Regions from separate parts of the Halomonas huangheensis genome, predicted to be linked through region 2. Evidence: predicted binding sites of a transcription regulator. Region 2 holds the regulator's gene; the other holds the start of a gene.

Region 1 (6,045 bases), 870 kb from region 2:
CAGGAGTCCTTCGGAGAGCGACGCTGGCGTCGAGCAGGGGCGCTGCTGGAGCGAGACTTGCGCTGGCTGGAGCTGGACTTTGAACGGCCGCTCTTGCCAGTGCGTTGCGTGGTCGTCGAGCGACGCCGCTTGCGCGGGGCGGCAGCATCGGGAATGCCCTGATGGCGGCGAGCCTCGCCCAGGGCTTGTGCCAGCCGCTGAGTGTCGGCGGCCGCCACCAGTTGATGCAGGTCGGTAACGAGGGCATCGAGGAACGGCGCCGGGTCGCCCTGGTTGGCGATGTCTTCCAGACGTTGCTCCCAGACAGCGGTGCGCTCAGGGCGGCCTACGGCCGGAGGCACGGAGTGGATCAACGCTACTCCCAACTGCGTGGCACGCAGGGCCTTGCCCTCACGTACCAGGTAGCAGCGATCGATCAGGGTCTCGATGATGTTGGCTCGAGTGGCCTCGGTGCCGAGTCCGTCGGTGTCGCGCAGAGTGCGACGTACCTCGCTGTTCTCGACATAGCGGGCGATATTCATCATCGCCTTGATCAGACTGGCATCGGTGAAGTGTTCTGGTGGACGCGTCTGCTTGTCCTCGACTTCGGTATCCAGAACCCGGCAGCTTTCTCCCTGGCGCAGGCTGGGCAGCGGCGGTGTTTCCTCACGGGTAGTAAATAGCGGCTTCCAGCCAGCAGCGATGATTTCCTGGCCAGAGGCGCGGAAACGCTCGTCGAGGATATGGAACTCTGCCTTGACCTCACATGTTTCCAGCGGTGGGTAGAACTGGGCCAGTACGTTACGTGTGATCAGTCGATAGACGTCAGCTTCCTGTTTTGACAGACGCGCTGGGTCAAAGGGCTTTCCGGTCGGTGAAAGAGCATGGTGAGCCCCGACTTTGCTGTCATCCCAGGCCCTGGATCGCAGGCTCATATCGGCGTTGTTCAGCCAACTGCTAAGGACTGTGTCCCTGGCGCAGGCGCTGGCCAGCAGGGCCGGCATCCCGCCAAGGTGCTCTCGAGGCAGGTAACGGCAGTCGGAGCGTGGATAGGTAATCAGTTGATGACGTTCATAGAGTCGTTGACAGATATCCAGCACGGCCTTGGCCGATAGGCCGTGGCGGCGCGCTGCATCGACCTGGAGTGCCGATAGTGAGTAAGGCAGAGGTGGCGGTTGGCGACGCTGACGACGGTCCAGCTCCGCGAGTCGTCCCTCGGCGCCTTTCAGGCGGGCCGCCAGCTCGTCCGCTGGGGGGCGTTCCAGTAGACGGCCACGGTCATCGAGACGATGATGCTCGCCGGGTACCCACCAGGCTTTCAATTGCCCGGCGGACACCGCGAGCTGTGCCCACAGGACGTAAAACGGGTAGGGCGTGAAGTCGCGGATCTCCTCGTCACGCTTGACCACCAGGCCCAGTACCGGGGTCTGCACTCGCCCGATGGAAAGCACGCCATCATGGCCGGCCTGGCGACCAATCAGGGTCCATGCGCGGGTCAGATTGATACCGTACAGCCAGTCGGCACGGGAACGAGCTTCTGCCGCCCGATAGAGCGGCAGGTAACGGGCATTGTCCTCGATGCGTGCCAGTGCTCGCGTCACCGCTGGTCGGTTGAGGTCACTGATCAGCAGGCGCGAAATCGGGCCTTTCCAGCCAAGATACTCGATCACTTCCTGGACCAGCAGTTGGCCTTCGCGATCCGGATCTCCGGCGTGTACCACGCTGGAAGCACGCTTGAGCAGACCGCGCAGCACGCTGAGTTGCCCACGCGCCTTGGGGCGTGGCACCAGCTTCCATCGTTGCGGCACAATGGGGAGATGGTCTCGTCGCCAGGTCTTGAAGGAGGCATCGTAGGCATCCGGAGGGGCCTGCTCTAGAAGATGGCCGACACACCAGCTGACGATAGTATCTCCGGCTTCGAGGTAGCCCTCACGACGTTGTGCAGATGCAGGCAATGCCTCGGCGATGGCGCGAGCCAGGCTGGGTTTTTCCGCAATGATCAAACGCATGGAAACGAGATATCCATAAAGAGATATGTATATTCTTCCAGTATGTTGCAAGCGATGCCAGATTTACCATTACACTTGCTGTGTACAAGTATCATATCGGTTTTTATGGCACCCTTTGTGAGCTCTGGTCGGCAGCTTGTTGAGCTCTGGTCAAAAGCTTGTTGAGTTCTGGTCGGAAGCTTGTGTAGTGCATGGTCTTGCGGTTTGTAGGCGATGGAGATTTTTCCGTGCTGCCATTTTCTCCAGGTGGCGACCAGACTGGACCGAGCTCGAAAGGAATGGGCTGGTGTCACTGAATAATGCCACGGATGGAATTATTCAGAGGATCCCTGGTGCTTTCCGAGTTATCAGCGCTCTGCTGCTGATATCATGGGCATCGATGAATCACGACGGGAACCTGGAAGGCTCCGGGTTGGTTAAGTTAGATACAAGTATGCAGGAACTGCTGCATGTCAGGCATCGTAGGGCGGAACTGCCCATGATGGCCTGGTGCTGGTAGACTGTGTCGCTTTTTGAGTTTGGAGAAGGCAATGCTGGCAGTATGGGTGGATCAACTGCTGGGCTTTGCCTCGGGCGCCCTCGCAGCCATTCGACAGGACGAACGTTATCCGACCTTGATGCGTTGGGCGAGGGAGCAAGGCCCGGGGCGAGTAGGTGGAGACAAGGCGTTGGCGCAAGCGCTGGCGCCGGAACTGTGGTCGCAGACGCCACTGGAGCGCCTCGGATTTGCCTGCGAGATGCTCGCGCGTCCGGGGCGTAATGAGCCCTGCTGGTGCGATTCGGGCCGCAAGATGAAGCAGTGCTGTGGCGCTGTCAGTCTACCGGGGCATCTGCCGCCACACCTGATGTGGATGCTGTCGCTGCGCGAATGGAAGGGCAACACCCTCAAGGCAGCGCTGGCCAGTGGTAGAGCACCGGCTCAGGCGCTACTGGAAGCGGGTCTGATCGCTGCGGAATCAGGGCAACGTGGTCGCGCTCAGCAGATACTCGAGTCGTTGTTCGACAATGCTGACTGGGACCGACTACCTGAACAGGCGGAACCAGCCTTCGAAATTCTTCTCGACCTGTTCCAGGAGCGTGGCTTCTACCGCAAGCGCGAGGCATTACTCGACGAAGTGCTTGATCGTGGGCCGATGTTCCTGCGTGGTGTAGCGCTGGAACGTCTGTGCCTGATGCATCTGGACAATGACGACCTGGACAGTGCGCGCTCAGCCTTTGTGCGTGCCCAGCAGGCGCTTCCGGATTCGCCGACGCTGGCGTATATCGAGGCCATGCTGTTGCTGCATGAGGGGCATGAGGAGGAGGCCGTCGAGCGTTCCCGCTTCTGGCTGCGTCGTTTGACTCGCAGTGGTGAGCTCGACGCCGATCAGTTGCAGTTTCTTGCCGATCTTGCCGACAATCCCGGTGCCACACTGGCGGATCAATTGCTGAGTGCCGAGGAGGACCTTGGCGAGCCGTTGGTAGGGCTTCAGACCCTGCTGGCGGAGTTGACGCCACCACCTCCGCTGCATGTTGAGCAGAAGGACGGAGAGCTGGTTTATCACTCCTCTGCGCGTGAGGACACCTTCTACGCAGCCTTCCATGAGGGCTTCCAGGTGGAGGTCGACCCTGACGCCGCCATGGGCTTTCTCGGCGACCCCTGGGTCAATGCCGGTCAGTGGCTGCCGGTTCTGTGCTCCAGCCCGGAGCAACTGGACTCACCGGCCGTACTGCAGTCCCTGGCGCTGGCGCTGACCAGTCGCTTCGGTAGCTTGCCGTGGATGGCGCCGAGTCTTTTCGAACCGCTGGCTGAGCGTCTGGAACGCTGGTTGATCCAGATCCGTCAGGCCGGTGAAGGACCTTTCTCCTGGGATCGTGGTGACAATGCTCAGCTACTGCGTGCCGGCCTGGCATTGGTAGTGGGAATGGAGCGTGGCTCCCGTCAACACTCACGTGAGCTGGCTGAACTGCTGCTGTCGCTGGACAATGGCGATAGCCTGGGGCTGCGTGAGCTGGTACTGGATCAGCTGTTGCGCGAAGGTCGCAATGATGAAGCGCTGGAAATCAGTCGAGAGGCGCTGGCCAGTACCGCGGAAGATGAGCCGGTGGCCCTGTTGGGTATGTACATGGGGCAGGTGCTGGCGTTGTATCGCCTTGGTGAACTGGACGAAGCTGCCAGTGCGCTGGAGCGTGCGAGACGCCACAACGGCCATGCTGTCATGTTGCTGTGTGCCGATAATCCCAGGCCAGCCAATGTGGCATCCAATATCACTGGCGCCGAAGTTGAGCCCGGTACCAGAGCCGAGGCCTGGCAGTACCGCACCCTGATGCGGGATCAGTGGCGCAGCACGCCAGGTGCGCTCGATTGGCTCAATAGTGTCGTGTCTCGCAGTTAACCTTGTTGCGTCTGCTCGGTGGTGCCTTCCTCAGTGGTGGGCACCAACTGATGACGCCAGATGTTCCATGCCATCAGGATCGCCGGAATGCCCATTATCGAGGCAATCACGAAGAAGCTGGTGTAGCCGAAGTCAGTGACCACCAGACCGCCGAAACCAGACAGGAATTTGCCCGGCAGAGTCATCAGCGACGAGAAGATGGCGTATTGGGTGGCGGTATAGCCGCGTGATGTCAGGCTCGATAGAAAGGCCACGAAGACCGCACTGGCGAGCCCGTTGCTGAGGTTGTCGCCAGTGATGGTGATCACCAGCATGGCAATGTTGTCGCCACTATTGGCGAGTACTGCAAACACCAGATTGGTAGCGGCAGTCATGATCGCCCCGAGCACCAGAATGCGGCCGATGCCGTAGCGAGCCACCAGCAGTCCACCCAGCAAGCCCCCCAATAGACTCATGATCACGCCGAACACCTTGGTGACATCGGCGATGGTCTTCAGGTCGAAACCCAGGTCGATGTACAGCGGGTAAGCCATGGATGCCATCGCCAGGTCGCTGATGCGGTACATTGCGATAAAAGCCAGCAGGTAGAAGCCGAATCGGCCATAGCGTTGCCACAGGTCGACAAAGGGGCTGCGGAATAGCACCAGCCAGGCGCCGACACGCTTGGCGGCACGTCCTCTATGGCGGTGAACGCGAAGGTAGTGGCGCAATTGCGGGTCACTGCGGAAGGTGGATGAGCGTGAACGGCGTGTTGGCTCGGGACGCAACAGTACCGTCAGCATCCCGATCCCCACCAGAACGGCCATGGTCAGGTAGGCGAAGTGCCAGGACCAGTCCTGAGCGAGGTGCAGGGCGCCGGCGCCGGCCATGATCAGGCCGCCGCGATAGCCGATGATATAGGTGGAAGCCATCGCCGCCTGCAGATTCTCTTCGGCGGACTCAATGCGGAACGCATCGATGGCGATATCCTGGGTGGCCGAACCGAAGGCGACCATCAAGGCAAAGCCTGCCACCAGCCATAGCTGATTGACTTCGCTTCCGGCGGCGATGCTCGACATGCCGACCAGCCCTATCATCATCAGTGCCTGCCCACAGAGCATCCAGCTGCGTCGCTGCCCCAGCCAGCGAGTCAGCAGGGGGATGGCCACGCCATCGACGACCGGTGCCCAGATGACCTTGACCGAGTAGATCAGGCCGATCCAGGAGAAGAAGCCGATGGCAGCGACTTCCACGCCGCTGGAGCGCAACCAGGTTGTCAGGGTAGAGAAGACCAGCAGGAAGGGAAGACCAGCAGAAAAGCCCAGAAACAGCATGGTGACGACGGGAGCCTTGAGGTAGATCGCCAGGCTGTCGCGCCAGTTGCGCTGTCGTAAGGTGTCGGGCATGTAGAAGACTCCGGGCTGTTCATGAAGAAGGTCAACAGGATCAGTGAGGCCGCAGCTCACGATCCATAGATGTTAGAATGTTCGTTTAACGGACGTTGCTCGACAGTGTCACCGATCACACTCTGACGTTTGGCTATCGGAAACGATGCAGGCGTCGCTCATTGCTGTTCGGTGACAGCGTCGTGCGGCTGTCATCACGGAATTGTTACAGAGCCGCGTTGGCGATACCACCCACCCGGGCCTCGTCCTTGGCGATGCCCGGCCTGGCAATGGTACACCGCCTGCGGCGGGATTGAT
Region 2 (6,045 bases):
CTCGATGCCGGTGATTGGTTTGGTGGTGCCCCAGCTTCGGCAGCGAGGGCACTGCCAATGCAGATGATCCCCAGAGAATCCGCAGCGCCGGCAGCGATGGCGTGGAAGAGCCTGCAGCAGAGTTTGCGTATGGTGGCGTAGTAACTCAAGGCGTTGGCTGTCCGCGCTTATATGGAGCTGCTCACCGCGTTGGTAGAGTTGCATCAGGAAGTCTACGCCACCGAGGCTTGGGGCTCGATTTAGCTGCTCGGTGACCAGCGTGATCGCTTCGTCGTCGTTGCCGTGATATTGGCATAGAGTCTGGGCCAACAGCAGAATCACACTAGTCGAAGGTGCCTCATCGAGTAGCCGCTTGAGATGATGGATGAGGCCTTCAAGGTCATCCAGCAATCGATAGTTGCGTTCCAGCGGTTCCAGCATGGTTGGAATGAAAGCGCGGTCCTGAAGCGGGACGCGTTCCAGGTGCTTGATGGCTTGACGGTACTGGCCAGTATCGTGATAGAGCTCCGCCTGGAGTAGAGTTGCTCGAACGCAGCGGTCATCAATCGATAGCGCCTGTTTCAGGTGCTTTCGGGCAAGGCTGGAACTCGCATTGCGCTTTTCCTGTTCGGCCAGCTCGCAGTGCCAGTGAGCCGCCGCGCGTCGCAGATCATCATGCAGGCGGGTCAGGTGGGGTACGGCAACATCGATTGCTTCCTGCCATTCGCCTTCACGTTCGAAAAGGTCCGCGAGCAGACGCTTGGCGTGGCTGCGGATCTCGTTGTTGCCATCCTCACGAAGCAGACCCAGCAGCAGCCGTTCGGCACGGTCAAGCAGGCCGAGCTGAAGGAAATCTCGTGACAGCTCCAGCTGTACTCGGGCGCCCTGTTCGGTATTGAGAAAGGGACGAGCGAGGAGATTCTGATGGATCTTCACCGCGCGGTCAGCCTCACCGCGCTGTCGGAACAGGTTGCCCAGGGTGACGTGAGTCTCGATGGTGTCGCTGTTGACTTCGAGGGCAGAAATGAAGGTTTCGATGGCTCGATCCTGCTGGTCATTGAGCAGGTAATTCAAGCCAACGAAATAGTCTCGCGACAGGCCGGGTTCGGGAGAGGCCGAGTGTTTTCCTCTTTCCCGCCGGCCGAGGCCCCAGCCAATGGCCAGGGCGCCAACCAGCAGGCCCAGCAGTAGGAGATCCGGCATTTCAGGGGAGTTCCTTCATCTCCTGGACACGCAGACGATCAAGCTCCTTGCGCTGCTGCTGATTGTGACGCTGAGCGCGGGTCAGCGTTGTGCGCAGGCGCAGATAGACACCACTCATGGCGAGCATGCCAAGAATCACACCGATGGCCAGTGCGCTCAGCAGCCAGACCGATAGTGATGCTTCGGGCAACTGCATCCAGATCAGGTCCAGAGGCACGGTCTGCTGGTTGTTGGTCGCGAACAGAATACCGATGAGCAGAACCACCAGCAGAATGATGGCCATGATCAGGCCTTTGAGCCAACGCATGAGCGAATTCCCATTGTAAGTCTAGACATCAAGCCATAGAGGCAGGCACCGAATCGTGCCCGCCGGCTCAGTAACCCAGTGCACGGCTGGCGTCTACCTGTTCGCGCAGCTCCTTGCCGGGCTTGAAGTGTGGCACGAATTTGCCGTCGAGAGCGACTGCTTCACCAGTCTTCGGGTTGCGACCAAGGCGTGGCTCCCGGTAGTGCAACGAGAAACTACCGAAACCGCGAATCTCCACTCTACCGCCTTCGGCGAGCGTATCAGTGATGTCATCGAGAATGAGGCGTACCGCAGCCTCCACGTCTTTGGCTGACAGCTCTGGCTGCCGCATCGCAATCTGCTCTATCAGTTCGGACTTTGTCATCGGTCTTCTCCGTGAGTCCCACCTGGGGATGAGCGAAGGTGTCGCTTCCTGCCTCCACAACCCTGGGTTTAGCAACCGGCTTTGCAACCGTATGTTGTTACCGCCCGGAAGGACGGCTTGCAGTCTTCACATGGTTCAGGCTTGCCGCATCTCTTCTAGATAGCATACTTTTCAACTGTTGATAAAACAACGCACTACAATCACTTGCTGGATCAGGGCAGCTGGATTGCTGTTTAGGCAAAATCGCAGCGGCCTCGACAACGGGAAACTTACATTCTGAGGTATAATGTCGCCACATCACCCTAAGGCCAACGAGAGGTTTCCCTTGGAGCAATCATCACCAGCGGCCTCAGCCGCCGAGGCTGAACGCAAGCGCCTGTACTGGCACTCACGCCGGGGCATGTGGGAGTTGGACCTGCTGCTGCTGCCGTTTCTTGAGCATCGTTACGATGAGCTGGGCGACGAGGACAAGGCGTCCTACCGAGAGTTGATCACCGAGGAAGACCAGGATCTGTTCATCTGGTTGATGCGACGAGAGTGGCCGGAAGATGCCAGGCGTCGCAGAATCGTTCAAATGATTGTGGAATATGCCGAGAGTAGCGGTCACGGTCACAATCGCGGCCTCTGAGACTCAGCATCTTGTTCAGGGCGCTCTGGCGGCAGGAGTCTGTTTGCTTGCGGGTTGGCTGACACCTTCTCCGGTTGGGGCGCTCCTGACGGCCTGCGTAGCGGCAGTGCTGATCCAGGCTTGGCGACTGGGCCCTGTAGGACAGTTACGTTGTCTGGTGGATGACGCTGCGTTGGCTTTCCCTGGTTCGGCTGCCTCGGACCCCGTTTCCTCAAAGCCGGGCTCCTCGATCCCGGGGAGTGCGAGTATGTCTTCGGGCCGGATCGGGCTCGAGGCGCAGTTATCGGCGGTACCCGGGCGGTGGGAGTGGCGGAGCCCGGGGCGGGAGCATTGGCAGCCGATCAAGTTGCAGTGTGTGGCGCTCGGTCCCCGGTTGATTGCCTTGCGCTGGAGTGGTTCGACGATCTGGCTCTGGCCGGACGCCATGGCGGATGACGAGCGCCACGCGCTGCGTCGTCATCTATCCGGGTATCCGTTGTATCCAGGTGTCCGCTGAGCTCTTGCCTTGATGAGTTTCTGCCTTGGTGAGCTTCAGGAAAACGGGAGAGACAGCTGTAGTCGGGCTTCTTCCGGCACTAGCCTCACTCCGACACCCAGCAGACGTACAGGACGTCGGGCGCGCTGCCAGGCCTGTTCCAGTAGATGGTCGAAGTTTTCCAGTTCGGGTGCCAGCCCGCGTGCTTCCAGGTTGGTGGTGGTGAAGTCGTCGAAGCGAATCTTGACGAATAAGCACAGCAGCGGCGGGTTGCCGTTGCGCGAAACGCGTTCGCTCAGCTTCTCGCAGAGTGGTGTCAGGGCTCCCTTGACGCTTGGCAGGTCAGGCAGATCACGTTCGAAAGTGGTTTCTACACTGATCGATTTACGCTCGCGTTCGATGTTGATCGGGCGCTCATCGATACCGCGCGACATCTCATACAGGCGGCGACCGAATTTGCCGAATTCATCAAGCAGTTTCTCGATCGGCAGCGCTCGCAGGTCCTCGCAGGTGTGAATGTTCATGGCTTCCATGCGAGCACTGGTCGCGGGGCCGACGCCATGCAACTTCTTGACCGGCAGAGTGCGCACGAAAGCATCGACCTGGTCCGGGCGAATCACCGTCAGCCCATCCGGCTTTTCCCAGTCACTGGCAATCTTGGCCAGAAAGCGTGCCGGAGCCGCACCTACTGATACCGTTATACCCGTGCGCTTGAGGCACTCGGCCTTGAGCCATTGCGCCATCCAGGTGGCGCTGCCCTGGAAAGCCTCGACATCCGTCACATCCAGATAGGCTTCATCCAGTGACAGCGGCTCAACCAATGGCGTTAACTCATGAAAGATCGCCTGAATCCGTGCCGATACTTCACGATACTTGTCGAAATTCGGCGGGACGAGGGTTAGCTCCGGGCACAGACGTAGTGCCCGAGCGGTAGGCATCGCCGAGTGAATACCGAACTTGCGTGCCGGATAGTTGCAAGTCGTGATGACTCCACGCCGTTCAGCGGACCCGCCCACCGCTAGAGGAATATCTCGCAACGCTGGATTGTCGCGCATCTCCACCGCGGCATAGAAGCAGTCACAGTCGGCGTGAAGGATCTTGCGAATAGGCATGGATATCTCTATTCAGCTACGAGCTACGAGCAGCTCGGGCTGTAAGCTGTAAGCCTCAAGCTGTAAGTAAATCCCTGTTCGGGAGAGCCATGGCCTGTGAACTGTGGGGCATCACTGTACAGCTCGTAGCTCGCGGCTCGTTACCCCAGTGACTGTCCGCTGCCGCCGCGTATCACTCCTACTCCAATGCCTTCAATCGACAGGCTGTCCTGGCGCAGGTCGAGTTGAATCGGGGCGAAGTCTTCGTTTTCGGCTTCGAGGGTTACCCGATAGCCATCGCGCTGGAAGCGCTTGACGGTGACTTCTTCCTCGAGGCGTGCCACCACAATCTGGCCGTTGCGAATTCGCTCGGTGCGATGCACGGCCAGCAGGTCACCTTCGAGGATGCCGATATCCTTCATCGACAGGCCGCGAACGCGCAGCAGATAGTCGGCGCGCGGGGTGAAGTATTCCGGAGGTAGGGGGCAGTAGCGGTCGATATGCTCGGCAGCAAGAATCGGACTACCAGCTGCTACTTCACCGATTATCGGCAACCCCTGGGGAGAGCTGGCTTCAGGCTGCGAATCTGAACTGTTGGCAGGATCGCTCTCCTGGGCTGGCAGACGGATACCACGCGAGGTGCCGCGAATTACTCGGATGGCGCCTTTGCGCTCGAGGGCGCGTAGATGCTCTTCTGCTGCGTTGGGAGAACGGAAGCCAAGCGCACGCGAGATTTCGGCGCGGGTTGGCGGATAACCGAGCTCGTTCATGGTCTTGACGATAAAGTCATAGACGTTCTGTTGGCGAGGAGTCAGGGGACGTGTCATTCGGCCTCCCTCAGGCGGCGAGGTTGTGAAGATGAAACTGTGGCCTTCAACGCCACAGGCCCGGTGATCATGGGACTTTATCTGCCAGGCATCTGGCCATGGTCAGACACGTTACTTGGTTAAGTATACAGTATGGACGCCTATCCAGTAAAAATGTTCCTTGCGGGTAATTCCATGGCCTGTTTCAAACATCATCTTCACCACACTGATTGTGGCATCGCGCTTGCTCGCATACACTTTTGGAAGAATTCAAACAATTGTTTCCAACCGGGAAGCGGCAGTGGGTGAATTCAGTATCGGCAACCGGCGCTCTCCCCGCGCCATTTCACCTTCAGCTTTTCCTCTGAAAACGGAGCCTGATTATGGGCCAGCCTGACACCATGACCCGTATCCTCGACACCGCCGAGGTGCTTTTTGCTGAACGTGGCTTCGCTGAAACCTCTCTGCGCAACATCACCGGCAAGGCCAAGGTCAACCTGGCTGCGGTCAACTACCACTTCGGTTCAAAGAAGTCGTTGATCCAGGCAGTATTTGCCCGTTATCTGGAGCCGTTTTCCGAGCGCTTCCACGCAGCGATCGATGCGCTGGAGGCGGATTATGGCGAGAAGGTCATTCCCCTTGAGGTGTTGCTGGAAACCATGGCGCGCACTGTGCTGGAGGTTCCTGCCGAGAAGCACAGTCTCAAGGTATTCATGCGCCTGCTGGGGCTGGCCTATAGTCAGGCGCAGGGGCACTTGCGCCGTTATATTCAGGATGAATTCGGTACCGTCTTTACACGTTTTGTAGCCCTCGTGCGCGAGGCGACCCCAGAGCTGCCGGACGCCGAGCGTTTCTGGCGTCTGCACTTTGTACTGGGGACCGTCATATTTACCTTCTCTGGCCTGGATGCGCTGCGTGATATCGCCGAAAAGGACTATGGTGAGCATGTCTCGGTCAGGGATCTGGTGCGGCGTATGAGTCCGGTTGTCGTTGCGGCCATGAATGCGCCGCTGCCGGAAGGTGGTCTGGAGCAGGCAGAATCCACTAGCGCCTTGGTCAGTGAAGGGAAAGGAGCGGTGAACTGATGCATACACCGGCGCTTGATGCACTGCCGCCAACAGAAGGGAGCTGGGTGGAGGTCAACACCGACACTCAGCGCCTGACGTTCTGGCGCGGCGAGCAACAGGATTGG

Evidence for each region. The regulator LexA, encoded in region 2, represses DNA repair genes until DNA is damaged. The targets are predictions, from matches to a motif close to TACTGTNTANNTANACAGTA.
Region 1: a site for LexA is predicted at 2,012-2,031, ahead of AR456_RS07890 (DNA topoisomerase III). Genes of this name have one in related genera too.

Annotation. Positions count from the first base shown of each region.
Region 1 covers NZ_CP013106.1:1,752,590-1,758,634, forward strand. The annotation lists gene AR456_RS07890 (DNA topoisomerase III) at 1-1,988, opposite strand, end outside; gene AR456_RS07900 (SEC-C metal-binding domain-containing protein) at 2,519-4,363, shown strand; gene AR456_RS07905 (AmpG family muropeptide MFS transporter) at 4,360-5,748, opposite strand.
Region 2 covers NZ_CP013106.1:2,626,741-2,632,785, reverse strand. The annotation lists gene lapB (lipopolysaccharide assembly protein LapB) at 1-1,182, opposite strand, end outside; gene AR456_RS11525 (LapA family protein) at 1,184-1,489, opposite strand; gene AR456_RS11520 (integration host factor subunit beta) at 1,557-1,883, opposite strand; gene AR456_RS11515 (FAD assembly factor SdhE) at 2,254-2,481, shown strand; gene AR456_RS11510 (hypothetical protein) at 2,729-2,977, shown strand; gene dinB (DNA polymerase IV) at 3,013-4,062, opposite strand; gene lexA (transcriptional repressor LexA) at 4,209-4,874, opposite strand; gene AR456_RS11495 (TetR/AcrR family transcriptional regulator) at 5,237-5,938, shown strand; gene AR456_RS11490 (L,D-transpeptidase) at 5,938-6,045, shown strand, end outside.